2 regions of the Paenibacillus sp. strain BS8-2 genome follow, and region 1 is predicted to be linked to the other one. Evidence: a T-box and tRNA genes for the amino acid it is inferred to sense, from the RefSeq annotation. Region 1 holds a T-box; the other holds one or more tRNA genes.
What was found. A T-box is a leader RNA that pairs with one kind of tRNA and senses whether it is charged. The one in region 1 lies ahead of leuS (leucine--tRNA ligase), so its partner is inferred to be a tRNA-Leu.
Positions count from the first base shown of each region.

Region 2: it has a tRNA-Leu gene. The T-box ahead of leuS (leucine--tRNA ligase) is inferred to sense a tRNA for this amino acid. The anticodon was not compared.

Region 1 is NZ_CM137010.1:4,116,917-4,124,668, forward strand. Features, by position in the region: gene ACX1C1_RS17485 (RsmB/NOP family class I SAM-dependent RNA methyltransferase) at 1-58, shown strand, start outside; gene ACX1C1_RS17490 (pseudouridine synthase) at 60-836, shown strand; gene ACX1C1_RS17495 (Cof-type HAD-IIB family hydrolase) at 889-1,692, shown strand; gene ACX1C1_RS17500 (YjcZ family sporulation protein) at 1,754-1,846, opposite strand; gene ACX1C1_RS17505 (DEAD/DEAH box helicase) at 2,005-3,765, opposite strand; gene ACX1C1_RS17510 (YwbE family protein) at 3,889-4,086, shown strand; gene ACX1C1_RS17515 (hypothetical protein) at 4,118-4,459, shown strand; T-box leader at 4,534-4,761, shown strand; gene leuS (leucine--tRNA ligase) at 4,823-7,264, shown strand; gene comER (late competence protein ComER) at 7,356-7,752, opposite strand, start outside.
Region 2 is NZ_CM137010.1:5,273,963-5,281,714, forward strand. Features, by position in the region: gene ACX1C1_RS23090 (YqzE family protein) at 1-185, opposite strand, end outside; gene ACX1C1_RS23095 (N-acetylmuramoyl-L-alanine amidase) at 330-1,091, shown strand; gene ACX1C1_RS23100 (divergent polysaccharide deacetylase family protein) at 1,056-1,928, opposite strand; tRNA gene ACX1C1_RS23105 (tRNA-Leu) at 2,125-2,211, shown strand; gene ACX1C1_RS23110 (GyrI-like domain-containing protein) at 2,270-2,899, opposite strand; tRNA gene ACX1C1_RS23115 (tRNA-Leu) at 3,119-3,205, shown strand; gene ACX1C1_RS23120 (YdeI/OmpD-associated family protein) at 3,270-3,872, opposite strand; partial or broken gene ACX1C1_RS23125 (TFIIB-type zinc ribbon-containing protein) at 4,492-4,650, opposite strand; gene ACX1C1_RS23130 (hypothetical protein) at 4,702-4,929, opposite strand; gene ACX1C1_RS23135 (hypothetical protein) at 5,049-5,369, opposite strand; gene ACX1C1_RS23140 (xanthine phosphoribosyltransferase) at 5,453-6,022, opposite strand; gene ACX1C1_RS23145 (hypothetical protein) at 6,234-6,947, shown strand; gene ACX1C1_RS23150 (YkvI family membrane protein) at 7,080-7,752, shown strand, end outside.

The DNA of each region.
Region 1 (7,752 bases):
CAAATATGGGAGCGGTACGCTCAAGAACGAGCTTTCGCCGGGATGGAGGAGGATTTAGGATGGCAGACAAGTTAAGAATTGATAAGCTTCTAGCCAATATGGGTCATGGCACCAGAAGCGAGATTAAGAAGGCGGTTAAGAATGGCAAAGTGTCTGTCGACGGGATCACCGTCAAGGATAGCGGCATGATTGTTGATCCTTCTATACAAGCTGTCTCCTTCGAAGGAGAAGTTGTTTCTTACAAAAGCGTCGTATATATCATGCTTAATAAGCCGTCCGGTGTTGTGTCCGCAACGGAGGATAATAGAGATCGAACTGTCGTGGATCTATTACGTCCAGAAGACCGTTTATTGGAGCCGTTCCCTGTAGGCAGATTGGACAAGGATACTGTGGGACTTCTGCTATTGACGAATGATGGCGTGCTCGCTCATGAGCTGTTGTCCCCCCGCAAACATGTAGACAAGACGTACGAAGCGCTGGTGCTGGGTAAAGTTGATGAAACCGATGTCGAAGCGTTCCACTCCGGTGTAACATTAGACGATGGTTACGTTACAATGCCTTCCGAGCTTCATATTATTGAGGTTAAAGCGATGGAAAACGTTGCTGATGACGAAGAAAACGGTGAGTCATCACTTATTCGATTGACGATCCGTGAAGGGAAATTTCATCAAGTGAAGCGAATGTTTCAATCCGTAGGTAAACGCGTATTGACCTTAAAACGACTATCGATGGGCCCGCTCAAGCTGGATGAATCGCTTGCCGAAGGCGCCTACAGAGAGCTGACTGGCGTTGAGGTTGAGCTTCTAAAAGCGCACCGAGGCACAAGTCGAACTTGAACATGGGGCTAGGCTATGTAGCAAATCGAAAGAGACGAGATGGAGGCAAGGCATGACATTGCAATATGATTTGGTGGCACTTGACGTTGACGGAACGCTGCTAACCGACGGACATACACTGCCTGAACAGGTGAAGGCTGCAGTACGGGATTGTGCATTACAAGGCGCGGAGATCGTCTTATGTACGGGGAGAGGGCCGATTGGCGCATTTCCTGTCCTTGAAGAGCTGGGCTTGAACGGAACTTTGATTACTCATAACGGAGCAGCAACAGTTGAATTTGCGGATAGGTCCATTTTGTTTCAATTTGATATAGCGAGCGATTTGCTTCATCCTTATCTGGCATATTGTCGTGAGAATGGTGTTCACTTCGATCTGAATACCGCGTACGAAATGATGGTGGAAGGGATAACGGAGTCTGCGGCAGAGATGTATGAACATCACAAAGCGATACCTACTATGCTCGAGCGCGATCAGAAGCTTCCCGAAGGATTGCTCAAGTTGTCGGTTTTCGGGACGAAAGCGGAGATCGACGCTGTGCAAGCGGATTGGGAACGTGCGCAGATGAATCTTCAATTGATTCGAAGCGGAGATTTGTTTATCGATATCCAGCATCCGGGGGCGAGCAAAGGCGGCGCCCTGCGGAGACTGGCTGAGGAGCGCGGCATTCCGAGCGAACGCATCATTGCGATCGGCAATTATTATAACGATATCTCAATGCTGGAATTTGCGGGTCTTGGTATCGCGATGGGGAATTCACCCGTCGGAGTCAAAGAACGTGCCGACCTTGTGATTGGCACGAATAACGAGGGCAGTGTCGCTGACGCTTTGAGGGAGTATGTCATCCTTGCACCATAAACAGAGAAACCGCCGGAGCTGCTCGCTCCGGCGGTTTCTGCGATATTGGTGCAAGATTTGTTTAGTACCAGAAAGTCTTCGTTATGACGACCAGCAGTATAAACAGAACCAGGATTACACCTGCCGACGAGTAGCCTCCATGCACACCAGACATGCTATTGCCTCCTAAAAAACGATTACCGATAGGGAAGGCTGTTATAAAACTGCGGAAATCCGACAATCGGCATACTCTATACTATGAATTCGTCCAATAATTGGATTGGACATTCGTCTAGTATCGGCCTGAAATGGGCCATTCAAGATCATATCAAATTATCTGCCGCGTCCGCGTGGACCGCCAGAACGTCCTCCGGAGCCGCCTGGTCTGCTCTGGCCGCGGCTGCCGCCACGACTGCTCGTATTTGAACCGGATGTTCTCGCTCCGCTGCTGCGTTTCGCAGCATCATCAGAACGACCTCGTCCGCCGTTTGTGGCGCTGCTTGACCCGCTGCGGCCTCTCGGGCTGCCAGTGTTATCATTACGCCGTCCGTGAGAGCTGGCGTTGCGACCTGCATCGCTGCGTTTGCCGCCTTCGTTGCCGGTCTCCCAAGGATTGGAGTTAGCTGACTCGGGAGCTCCCGAATTAGCAGTCGCATGACTGCGTTTGTTTCCTCGCTCGTCGGCACTAAAGCGGCTAACGCGGCCGCTCACCGCGGCGTCATCTGAATTTCTGCGACCAGCACGTCCCTCGGAGGCACTGCGTGTTTCGTTCTTACCAGCAGATGCGCGTCGATCGTTGCCGCCGCGGCCACGACCGCCGTTCTGATCGCTTCTGCCGCCACGACCGCGACCACCGCGCTCCGCTTTCTCGCCGCGTCCAGCTCCGCGTGAACCTCCGCGTCCGCCAGCACCTCGTTCGCCGCTTCCTGTACGCTCAGGGCGGGTCGACTTGCTGTGATCCACAGCCGATACAACGCCTTCGCTGTCGATGGAGCGATGCTCTAGACGTGCTTGTATGCCTTTCTCGATCAACACGAGCTTCGAGCCGTCATATGGTGTAGCGAGCGTAATCGCCATCCCTTTGTGACCAGCTCGTCCTGTACGACCGATGCGATGAATATAAATTTCGGCGTCTTGCGGCACATCGAAATTATAGACATGCGTAACCCCTTCTACGTCGAGGCCGCGAGCGGCAACGTCTGTGGCGACCAGCATCTGCAGCTTTGCATCACGGAATCGCTTCATCACTTGCTCACGCTTCGCTTGAGTCAGATCGCCATGCAGCTCGTCACTCTCGAAGCCGTGATCCTGCAACGCCTGATTCAGCTTCTTGGCGCGTACCTTTGTACGGCAGAAGATAACGGCAAGATATGGACGATGTTGCTCGATCAGGTGAATAAGAGCATCTTGTTTGCCGCGATCCGATGTATTGATGACAACCTGACGGATATTATCGAGCGTAACGTTGGCGCTCCGGATCTGAACATCTTCAGGCGCATTCATGTATTCGCTTGCGAGTTTGCGGATAGCATCCGGCATCGTTGCGGAGAATAACATCGTTTGGCGCGCGCGAGGCGTCTGCACGATGATGCTCTCTACTTCAGGCAAGAAGCCCATGTGCAGCATCTGATCGGCTTCGTCCAGCACGAGCATCGACAACTTGCCGAGATTAATCGTGCCGCGTTTCATATGATCGATCAATCGGCCAGGTGTAGCCACAACAATATGCGGCGCACGCTGCAGCTTGCGAATTTGGGCATCGACGTCTTGACCGCCGTAAGCGGCAAGTACATTTGCTCCGACGACAGGAGCAAGCTTCTTGATCTCAGCAGTAATTTGGATCGCTAACTCACGAGTTGGCGTCAGTATCAACGCTTGCACCTGTTCCTTGGTTACATTGACACGTTGAAGCATAGGCAAGGCGAACGCTAGCGTTTTTCCTGTGCCCGTCTGCGCTTGCGCGATAACATCCTTATTTTGTAGAAGCATCGGGATAGTTTGACGCTGTACAGGCGTCGGAGAGGCGATGCCGTTTTCCTTTAATAGATCGGTAAGCTCTGACGTGATGCCGAGAGCGCCAAATGACATAGACATATTCCGTAATTCCTCATTTCATTGATTCGTATGATGCCTAGTATAACAGTTTGGGGAGCTAAGTGCATCTTGCATCTTACTGTGTTAAAATATTGCCCAACATCTAAGAAACGGGGTATGAGCATGGATGGAACGATCCGTGCCTCGGTGAGACCGGGGCTCGAAGTGAATATCGTACTGAAGCAGGATCAGAAAACAGGTAAACTGACTAAGGGCATTGTCCAATCGCTGCTGACAAACTCTCCGAGCCACCCTCATGGTATAAAGGTAAGGTTAGCAGACGGACAGGTAGGGAGAGTCAAACAAATCTTGTCTTCGTAGCGCGCGGTGGCAGGCAGGGAGGAACGAGAACGTGGCATTCGGCATTACACGACACGAAATGAACGAGTGGAAAGCTGCCGTTGCTCGCGGTGAAATCGCATTTATTACCCATTATTGGCTGGATCCTAGGTTTCCTTGGATGACAACCGTCACCAAAGTGGGCTGTGCAGATCTTGACAAGCTGTCGCGCTGGTGCGAGGTAAACGGTCTTCATCCGCAATATATACATGCACGTGATCAATATCCGCATTTTGACTTGATTGGTCCCAAGCAAGTGGAGATATTAAAGCGTGAACAGTTATTTCAACAGTTGGAGCGCTTTCGGCTTCATGATGGACAACGAATGGATGGTTCTGTCCACAATCACAACTAATCAGGGTAGTCTCCGTCGCTGCGCTTGACACTAGCGCCATCGTCCTTATATAATTTGGTTTAATTGATTTTCTATAAGAAGTGTTGAAGAGGAATAGTACTTGCGGATGCAGGGATTAGAGAGCCGGCGGTTGGTGAAAGCCGGACCTTGTATGCAGGGAAGCTCGCCTTGGAGCTGCGATGTCGCCGGAATTGCGATAAACGCCGATTCGTCCGCGTTAAGGACCTCAAGTGAGCGAACGGCAAAGAATGCCGCTCGTTAACTAGGGTGGTACCACGGGAGAATAACCTCTCGTCCCTAGCGTTAATCCGCTGGGGGCGAGAGGTTTTATTGTTTTTTCAGATCTAATTAGGAGGAAGTTATATGAGCCAAGAGCAACAGCGCCATGGGTATAATCCACTGGAGATTGAACCGAAGTGGCAACAATTCTGGGATGCGAACAAGACATTCCAAACAAAAGAAGAAAGTGGAAATCCGAAGTTTTATGCGCTGGATATGTTCCCTTATCCGTCAGGAGCGGGCTTGCACGTCGGCCATCCCGAAGGGTATACAGCAACAGATATCGTATCACGTTATAAGCGGATGAAAGGATTTAATGTTCTTCATCCTATGGGATGGGACGCATTTGGACTGCCAGCGGAGCAGCATGCGCTGGATACGGGACAACATCCTAGAGATATCACATTCAAAAATATCGATAATTTCCGCCGTCAGATCAAGTCTCTTGGATTCTCGTATGATTGGGACCGCGAATTCAGCACAACGGACCCCGATTATTACAAGTGGACGCAATGGATCTTTATTCAATTGTATAATCGCGGACTGGCTTATGTAGCCGAAGTTCCGGTTAACTGGTGCCCGGCGCTTGGCACGGTGCTTGCCAACGAAGAGGTCATCGACGGTAAGAGTGAACGTGGCGGTCATCCCGTTGTTCGCAAGCCAATGCGTCAATGGATTCTGAGAATTACGGAATATGCGGAACGTTTGCTTGAGGATCTAGAGGAGTTGGATTGGTCGGAGAGCATTAAGGATATGCAGCGCAACTGGATCGGCAAGTCAACTGGCGCCGAGGTTACCTTCGAGATTGAAGGTCAAGACGCTGCACTTGTCGTCTTCACAACCCGCCCAGACACGTTGTATGGAGCTACGTATTGCGTGCTTGCGCCCGAGCATGAATTAGTTGCCAAGATCGCGACGGCTGAGCAGATGGATGCGGTAGTCGCATATCAAGAAGCCGCGGCTCGCAAAAGCGATCTGGAGCGGACAGATCTTGCGAAAGAAAAGTCCGGCGTCTTCACAGGCGCATATGCGATTCATCCTGTCAGCGGAGAAAAAACGCCGATCTGGATTGCGGATTATGTGCTTGCAGGATATGGAACGGGTGCGATTATGGCCGTCCCGGGTCACGATACGCGCGACTGGGAATTCGCGAAGCAATTCGGTTTGCCGATTATTGAGGTTGTTTCTGGCGGAGATGTGGAGAAAGAGGCGTATACAGGCGACGGTCCGCATGTTAACTCTGACTTCTTGAACGGCTTGTCCAATGAAGCAGCGATCAAAGCCATGATCCAGCATTTGTCTGAGTCCGGTAAAGGTCAAGGAAAGGTAACATATCGTCTCCGCGACTGGTTGTTCAGCCGTCAACGCTACTGGGGTGAGCCAATTCCGATTCTCCATCTGGAGGATGGCACGATGAAGACAGTGCCTGAGGATCAGCTGCCGCTCTTGCTGCCGGATGTGGATGCCATCAAACCGTCCGGTACGGGTGAATCGCCGCTAGCTAACGTAACGGACTGGGTGAACACGGTTGATCCAGAGACAGGCATGAAGGCGCGCCGCGAGACGAATACGATGCCGCAATGGGCGGGAAGCTGCTGGTACTACCTTCGTTTCATCGATCCGAAGAACGACAAAGAGATCTGCTCGCCGGAGAAGCAGAAGGAATGGCTGCCTGTCGATTTGTATATCGGCGGCGCCGAGCATGCGGTGCTTCACCTGCTGTACGCGCGCTTCTGGCATAAGGTGTTGTACGATCTTGGCGTTGTTCATACGAAGGAGCCGTTCCACAAGCTGGTCAACCAAGGCATGATTCTGGGCACGAACAATGAAAAAATGTCCAAGTCGCGCGGCAATGTCATTAATCCTGATGATATAGTTGGCGAGTTCGGCGCGGATACGCTTCGTATGTACGAGATGTTTATGGGTCCGCTGGAAGCTACCAAGCCATGGAATACAAACGGCGTAGAGGGCACATATCGATTCCTGTCCCGCGTATGGCGTCTCTTCGTAAACGAAGATGGAGCCTTGAGCACGAAGTTGACGGACGGTGAGGAAACAAGCGATGCCTTCAAGCGCACTTGGCACCGTTCGATCAAGAAAGTAACCGAAGATTACGAGAATCTTCGATTCAATACCGTAATTAGTCAATTGATGATATTTGTAAATGAAGCCTACAAGACAGAGTCGCTTCCGGTTAGCGCAATGGCGCAATTCCTGCAGATGTTGTCCCCGATCGCGCCGCATATCACAGAAGAGCTGTGGGAGCGCATTGGCCGTACGGATAATATCAACTACGCCTCATGGCCAGAGCATGTCGAAGCTTGGACAATTGATCAGGAGGTAGAGATTGTCGTTCAAGTTAATGGCAAAATTGCCGATCGTGTATCCATTGCAGCCGACATGAATGAAGCTGACATGGAGACACTGGCTAAAGGTCTGGAGAAGGTGCAAGAGCTGATCGAGGGCAAGACTGTTCGTAAAGTAATCGCGGTCAAAGGCAAGCTCGTTAACATCGTTGCGAACTAAACGACGGATGCAGTCCGAGATAAACGGCGAGAGGTTATCGTATCGTATAACGCAAACCCGAAGAGGTGAGCGGACATTAGCTGAAGAACAGCTATTGTCCGTTCACCTCTTCGCCGTAGAATAAGGTCGAAACCTTGACAAGATCCTCTTGATATTTTTGATGCGTCGTCCGAATAAGTTGATTGAAAATACCGTCCGTCTCACGGTGCAGCAGCTTGAGTGCTTGTGCCGTAATACCGCCGGGGACTGCAACGCGCTGTTGAATGTTCTCCATGGTTAAGCCGCCTTCGGTTAGGAGGAGGGCTGTACCGAGCAACATGTTCGCAGCGACATCTTGTGCAGCTTGCCGGGGAATACCGGTTTCATCGACTGCAGCGTCGACGAATTGTTGGAGAAGGAAGGCAAAGAAAGCAGGCCCGCAGCTCGATAGATCCGATACGATCCGGGTGTAATCTTCTTCGATTCGAAGGGGCTGGCTAATATGAGCA
Region 2 (7,752 bases), 1.2 Mb from region 1:
GCTCGGCCGCGCCACCATAACATTAGACTAAGCGGTCCCCACCCGAACCATTTCGTCAGCCATGGCTCCCTTACAGCCTTGGCTGACGTTTTGCTTTGCTTACGTGTCTCTGCCGGTGTTTCCATATAAGTGACGAATTGTTCCGTCATATATTTAACTAATTCGCTCCCGCCTTTAACAGCCATCCTGAACGCCTCCATATGATAAGTGTTGTTACTAACAGCATTCCCCGATCAAACTTATCGTAGTCATGAATGACTTTCCCTCCGAATAGCCACGCTAACGGAAGTAATGATAAAGATTAGGCACCTAGGAGGTTAGTGTCCGACATGTTTCGTATGATATTGTCAATTAGCTTGATGATGATTGTGTTTCATTGTGCTACACCATCCGTGAGTGCCAAGGGCTCGAGCGAGATAAATATCAACGAAAGCAGAGATTCAAGCAGTGATTCTCACACCAATCATCTCAATGGTCAAGGCGAACCAAGCGATCGATGGACGATGCCATCGACGACGGTCATTATCGATGTAGGTCATGGTGGCATCGACGGAGGCGCGCATCATGGCGATTTGCTTGAGAAGGATATCAACTTAGCGATAGCCCGCAAATTGTATGTCCTCTTACGGAGCCAAGGCATACCCGCCGTCATGAACCGAACAGAAGATTACGCATTAAGCGACGACAATCGCTGGCATCGCACGAGCTCAAGACATCGGCGCGACTTATCGCAACGCAAAGGATTGACTGAAGAGATTGGAAGCGAGCTGCTCGTAAGTCTTCATGTCAATTGGGCTCGTAATCGTGTGAAGCGTGGGCCTCTTGTCTTGCATCAGAGTACAGGCGAAAGCGCTCTGCTGGCCTTCTGCCTCCAAGATGCGCTCAATCGTCAGCAACAGTCCGAAGAGATGCCGCGCGAAGGACGGCCCTTCTATTTGCTCCGTGGTGTCGAGCAGCCCTCCGTTATCGTGGAGATGGGGTTCATCAGCAACGAAGACGATCGTACGATGTTAACGGATCCCCGGCGTCAACTCGAAATCGCTCAAGCCATTGCTTCAGGGATTCGGCAATACAAGTGGGTCGCCAATTAGCGCTCTGATCAAATCAGACGGCTTAACGATAGCTGCCTTCGATTGCAGTGCGGGTATGCTTTGTCGCAGAACTGATGCCGTCTTGGGCCCAGGCGGACCAACATGCCCGATCGTAATCGTATGTTCATGGGTAGCCATATGTTTGCGAATGACGCCTACCTGCTTCGAGATATGTTCTACTGTATAGACATCATCCAGAAATACATGGTTCTCCAATACAGGTACGCCTACCTCGTTCGCGATCTTTGAAACAACTGATTTGAATGTCGTCCTGCTGTCTAAGAAAAACAATCCATGCTCCTTGCACACAGTCAACACAACCCGCATAATCCGTTCATCGGCAGTAACCTTGGAGCCCATATGATTGTTCATTCCGATCGCGTGCGGCACCTCCGCGATCGCTTCTTCTACCTTTTGCCTGATTTCCGCATCGCTCAGATCTACCGTAATCGCTCCCGGACCAAGCCAGCTTCGTTTCCCTTGGTTCGGTTCCATCGGCATGTGGATCAGCACGTCGTGTCCCAGCTTGTACGCTGCTTCAGCATCTTGTTTGGTCGTCGGCATAAACGGCATGACGGCGACGGCGAATTTCACCGGAAGCTGCAGCATCTCTTCTGTCCCGTTCATGCCATTGCCGAAGTCGTCGATCACAATTGTCACCGTACGATGGGCAGGTTGTGTGGGTTGGCCCTCTCCTTCGGCAGACACACGCAATCCTGAGCAGCACAATAACAAAGCCATAATCGTAGTGACTCTTAACGCAGTATGAATCCATTTGCGATGCTCGTTAAATGGTTGATGCCGATTCTCTTTGCTATTGTACTTAATGGAATTCATTTCATTACATCCTCCTTGTTCACAACCTATCCGGTTTCCTAACATTACCTTTCCACGTATGAAGTGGATTTATGTACCAACAATCGAATTTGGAGGAGTATGGCCAAGAATTAATATGCTGAAAATTCAAACTTTATTGCACAGATTGACTTCCCCTCTCTGCCCGTGCTATTATAAATCTCGTCACTTCAGACATGCGGTCGTGGCGGAATTGGCAGACGCGCTAGATTCAGGTTCTAGTGGTGTAACAGCCGTGGAGGTTCGAGTCCTCTCGACCGCACCAATGTAAGAAACCCAAGCTCGGGAGCTTGGGTTTTTTCTTATTTTTAATCGGGTATACATTAGCTGCGAGACACTTGGTAACGCAGCACCGTTCTTAACTTTTCTGGCGCTGTCTTGCGGAAATCCGATATATATATTTCTTTATGTGTGTACGAAATTCGCTTCAGTTGATTTGCTTCACCAAATTGCTCCATTATAGCGAAGCTCTGAGGTTCATCGTCGTAAGGTCCGATATGCATCATCTGGATATTTAATCCCTCATGCAGCGCTTCAAATGTGACTTCTCCCACTTTGGAATGAGGATTCTTGTTGTATACTGCGTCAATGACTTCTCGCGCTACCTCAGCCGTCACGAAATCAGGCTGTCTCATCATAAGTGTATATACCAATTTGTCCTTATTCAGCACAGACTGTCCCCTTGCCTCTACTTCGAGATCCCAGATCCCTTCTAGCGGAAAGATTGTATAGTCATAATAACCTTGTGGCGCTACGCCTTTCTTCGGTGACATCTTGATCGCGTACGATAAAGAATACAAAGCGCTAATCGCTTCCTGAAATTCAGAGTCGTTGGGATTGCCTTTACCTCGAAGCATAAAGTATTGGTAGGGCTCGAGCTCAATAACCATAGGCTCTGGTTTGGGTATGTAAATCGATTTGTCCCGTTTCTTCCATTCGTATTTCTGTTCCATTCCGATATCCTCTCCGACCTCACTAGTATTCCCATCATTATAGAACACTTGTTCGATATTTGCAAGTTGTGACTAACTCTCATAATTTCCTTCATCCATTAGATCATAATGACTCATCAGGAAAATGATCACTTAGGCATGTGTTTACTTTAATTTAAAAATGCTTGACCACATTCTCAGTCCTATGATATATTATTTTCTGTTGACACAAGTTGACATGCGGTCGTGGCGGAATTGGCAGACGCGCTAGATTCAGGTTCTAGTGGTGTAACAGCCGTGGAGGTTCGAGTCCTCTCGACCGCACCAACCCTAAACGAACAGACTTGCCTAATGGCAAGTCTTTTTTATTTTTATAGATAAGCGTAAGGCTTTATTCTCCAGTTTCTTCGCTGTCGATTGTTTCATTGTCCAGCAGCCGACCATGATCATGCCAGTCGCCATACATCTTATTCTCTTTCGAATGGGCAAGCAGTTTGTCCAATCGTCTCTCGAACAATTCCGGCTGTTGTTTTTTGATGCTTTGGATGTTGTCGATGCGAACTCTACGGTACAAAGAAGGAAAAGCAGTGAAACATTGGTACGTTTCCTGATCCTCTTGCAGTCTCCTCAATATATCTTCATCAATTACGAAGGAATCGAAATTCATGTCAGGCAATACCATCCTGCCTTCCTCGCGCATCAGACCCAGCCTTTCGAGACGTCGAACGCGTTCTTTATTCAGTTCGGTCCAGTTGCTTTTTTTTCGCCGAGGGGATAATCGCTGGATCGTCTCGGTATCGGATATTTTTTTCTTGACTCCATCAATCCACCCAACGCACAAACATTCTTCTACCGCATCCAAATATAGGAGCGTGCCCGGCACCGGCTTCATGCTGACAGCAACCCAGCAGAATGCTTTTGTTCCCCCATTCTCCCTTAGCCATTCCCTTAGTGCTTCTCGCGTTCGGACGGGAATGTATTCTTCTATTTCCATTGAGACGCAATCTCCCTTCCGAGTACAACTTGTACAGAGTGGTTACTCATTTTTCCCCGTTCAATCCCGTTCATGTTGTTCACTAACCAAAGTTAAATCCTCCAATTCCCATTAGGAACTGGAGGATTTATTGATTACATCGAATCGATTAATCGAACAAATCGCCGAATACATCAAGCACCGTTTTTTTCTTTTTGTACGGCCGACCATACTTGTCATAACCGTATTTGTTATGCCCATGGCCATATCCTTGACCTTGCCCAGGCGCTTGGCCGTAACCTGGCTGGCCTGGTTGACCGTAACCTTGACCTTGGGGATAGCTGCTATGACCGCCTGGAGGCGGCGGATATCCGCCTTGTCCCACTCCACCGCCGTAACCGGCGCCAGTTGGAGGTGGCGGTGCACTGCCATAACCCGGCTGTGCAGAGCCAGGCGCGCTTCCGTAGCTTCCACCGTATCCCCCCTGCCCTCCGCTCGGTTGACTGCCGCCAAACGAACCGGCGCCAGCTGGACCAGTGGCATTGCCAAATCCACCAAGCGGAGGCTGGGAAGGTGCAGCAGTTCCTGGCTGTACGGGAGGCTGGCTGCCGTAAGACGGCTGATCCAGCTGCTGTTCCATTCTCTCATAGTCGTCACGAACTTCGCGCACGCCTTGGAGAAGCTTCTCAAGCTCTCCACGATCAAGCCATACGCCTTTGCAAGCTGGACAGACGTCAATTAACACATCTTCCTTCTGTACTTCCTTCATACGCACATCATCGCATACTGGACAATTCATACCAACACTCCTCACGATTCATTGGTTTTGAAGCAATTCAATCAAACATGTTTAGGATTGGGGTTCTGACAATGGCGACCTTCTCGTCTCCGCAGCAGGCTGATAGATGTAACTCCGGCTAAGCTTGACGACACGGCGGCTTGGCTTACGTATCATGACAGAGGTCTCATCCCATGCCACCACGATCCCTGACACATCATTACTTTCCAGCTCGTCGCGCACAATCCGAACGGTTTCTCCCGACTGTCGGTAAGCATCCAGCTGTTCTTCGCTGATCATTTCTCACGAGCACCTCCTATGTATCCTTGCCTATATGCCAACAAAAACCCCAATGACTGCATACGCGAATCATTGAGGTCCGTTTCATTGTTCTATGAAAGGTCGCTGAATTGGGTCAATTAACCAACATGTTCCTTCGAATCATTGGTTTCGTACCATTCGTCGAGCACACGAGATGACATAACACGTTTACCGATATATTCGACCTGCTTCTCCGTAAATTGATCGCTCCATTCGATAGAGAGCTCGTCGCACAACTTGACGATTGTCAATAGCTCCGACCAGGCTACATATCGTTTGTACCAGAAGAATTGTGGATGTTCGATCATGTAAGGATATAAGTCATCGAATTCGGTATGTTTGCAATCGAGCGCTCTCTCGAAATGAATCTTGGCGTCATTCAGTTTCACATTCATAAAATCGGCTGATAAATTTCCCATGTTTGTGTGCCTCCCCCTCGATTACTTATGTACATTATAAGTCATATTATTGCGACTTGAAAGTACCAAGGTTCTGGAACTTCTTATTCGAAAGTAATCGCTCCGCCCTCAAGGGACGATATCCGAACTAACGATTCGACACGCAATCCGCTTTCGCGGAGCGTTCTTCCGCCTGCTTGGAACGACTTTTCCACAACGACACCCATACCAACCAAAGTAGCACCGGAACGTTCGATGATCTTGATCAGACCACGGGCAGCATCGCCATTCGCAATAATATCATCGATAAACAATACCCGATCTTCGCTAGTCAGAAACTGCTTGGACACCATAATATCGGTTACCATGCCCTTTGTGAACGACGGAACACGCTCGCAATAAGCATCTGGATCGGCAATAAGCGTTTTCTTTCTTCTAGCAAATACCATCGGCACCCCTAACACATAAGCTGTGGTAAAAGCCGCGGGAATACCGGAGGATTCTACTGTTATCACCTTTGTAATCGACTGATTGCTGAATCTAGAGGCGAACTCCCGCCCCATCTCCATTGTCAGCTCCGGATCGACCATATGATTAATAATGGCGTCCATGCGCAGTACGTCATTAGACAATACCGACGATTCTTGCAAAATTCGTTGTTTAAGTTTTTCCATCCACATTACCTCCGCCATTAATCCCTTTTCGATAAAGTACCATACGTAAGCCAACTCGCGCAACCTGACATGTCGTTATATCAGCCTGCAACCTATCGAGATTTCATAAATGTGGTGAATTTTACAAATCATTTGGGAAAATTAGCAACTTTCTGGAGCTGCTATACGTTAAACTATATATAGAACAAGCGGAATCGGTGGTGAATAACGGATGAGGAATACACATCGGCTAGACAAGCATTGGCGGTTATCTCGATGGATGGGAGCAACGATGCTTGTGTTGCTTCTAGCTGGATGTCAGAACGTCGCTCCTGCCGGGAACGGGAACGATAACCATGTAGCTTCTATTACAGAACAAATTACGTCAAACGGTCCTCAGAAGTCTTATCTTGAACAATCTGCCCAGCAAGAAAACAACAGCAATACCCCTGGCGGAAATACCGCAACAATCGACAACGACACGTCCGCCGAAGCTTCCTCGCTTGAGCAAGCCAACAAGGGGAAAACATCGGATAACGACAAGCTTTCTGATCAAACTTGGAATGCTTCAAACCCTTCCTTGCGTGGTATAACAATTGGCGAAAAAGAAGCTAATGTCACCTTATTGCTAGGGTCTGAGCTGGACAGCTATGTGCTGGAGGAAGAAAACAGCAAGATCCGAGTCATGGAGTACGACGGTCTCTCCATTGGTTTTAATACCAAAGGCAACGTACACTATGTAGAAGTTTTCGGCGCGGAGGCGCTGTCCGGACTTAACGGACTGATGATCGGCGACGAGCCGGATCAAGCCATCAAGATGCTTGGCAAGCCGCAATCACAGTCAGACTACTTGCTTACCTACCAAGCACAAGGTGCTTGGCTCAAACTGGATATCGATCCAGGTATGAATGAGATTGTTTCGATGAAGCTGATCGCCTCAACTTGAGCGATCAGCTTTTTTTGTTCCAATTGGGGATGAACAATCTGTCATGGATTACAAAATTGCATCTAACAGTCATGCCCGTCCAATCTTAAACATACCCTGATAAGAGAATGCTGTTGGATCGGGGGACCGCCGATGCGGAATAGGACAAGCAAGGTACTGCAGATTGCGTCTACCTACATGGGGACCATCGTAGGGGCAGGATTTGCGACGGGGCAGGAGATCTTGCAATTTTTCACGAGATTTGGATATTGGGGCACCTTTACGATCGCGATTGCTACCGCTCTATTTATTTGGCTGGGCACCAAGATGATGATTATCTCGAGCGAAATTCGCGCCAAGTCGTATGAAGACTTGAATAAAGCGTTATTCGGTGAGAAGTACGGCAAATGGATCAGCCACTTTATGCTCGTGATCTTGCTTGGCGTAACAGCCGTCATGCTCGCCGGTGCTGGCACTATCTTCTACGAGCATTGGAATATATCGTACCAAGCAGGTTTGTTGATCACGATGGCTGGCAGCTACTTGCTGCTGCGCAAAGGCATGAAAGCAATATTGGCCGTCAATGCGATTGTCGTGCCGACGATGCTGCTGTTTACGGTATTCGTCATGATCGATACGTTCAACACACCTGGCTCCACCAAATTTATTACGCTTGTATCCGATTATTCGCCTTGGGCTGCTTGGGCTTCACCGTTTCTTTACACCGCCTTTAACCTTTCACTGGCGCAAGCCGTGCTTGTCCCGCTTGGGGCCGACATCCAGGACAAAAAAACGATCGTCATCGGATCGTGGGTCGGCGGAATCG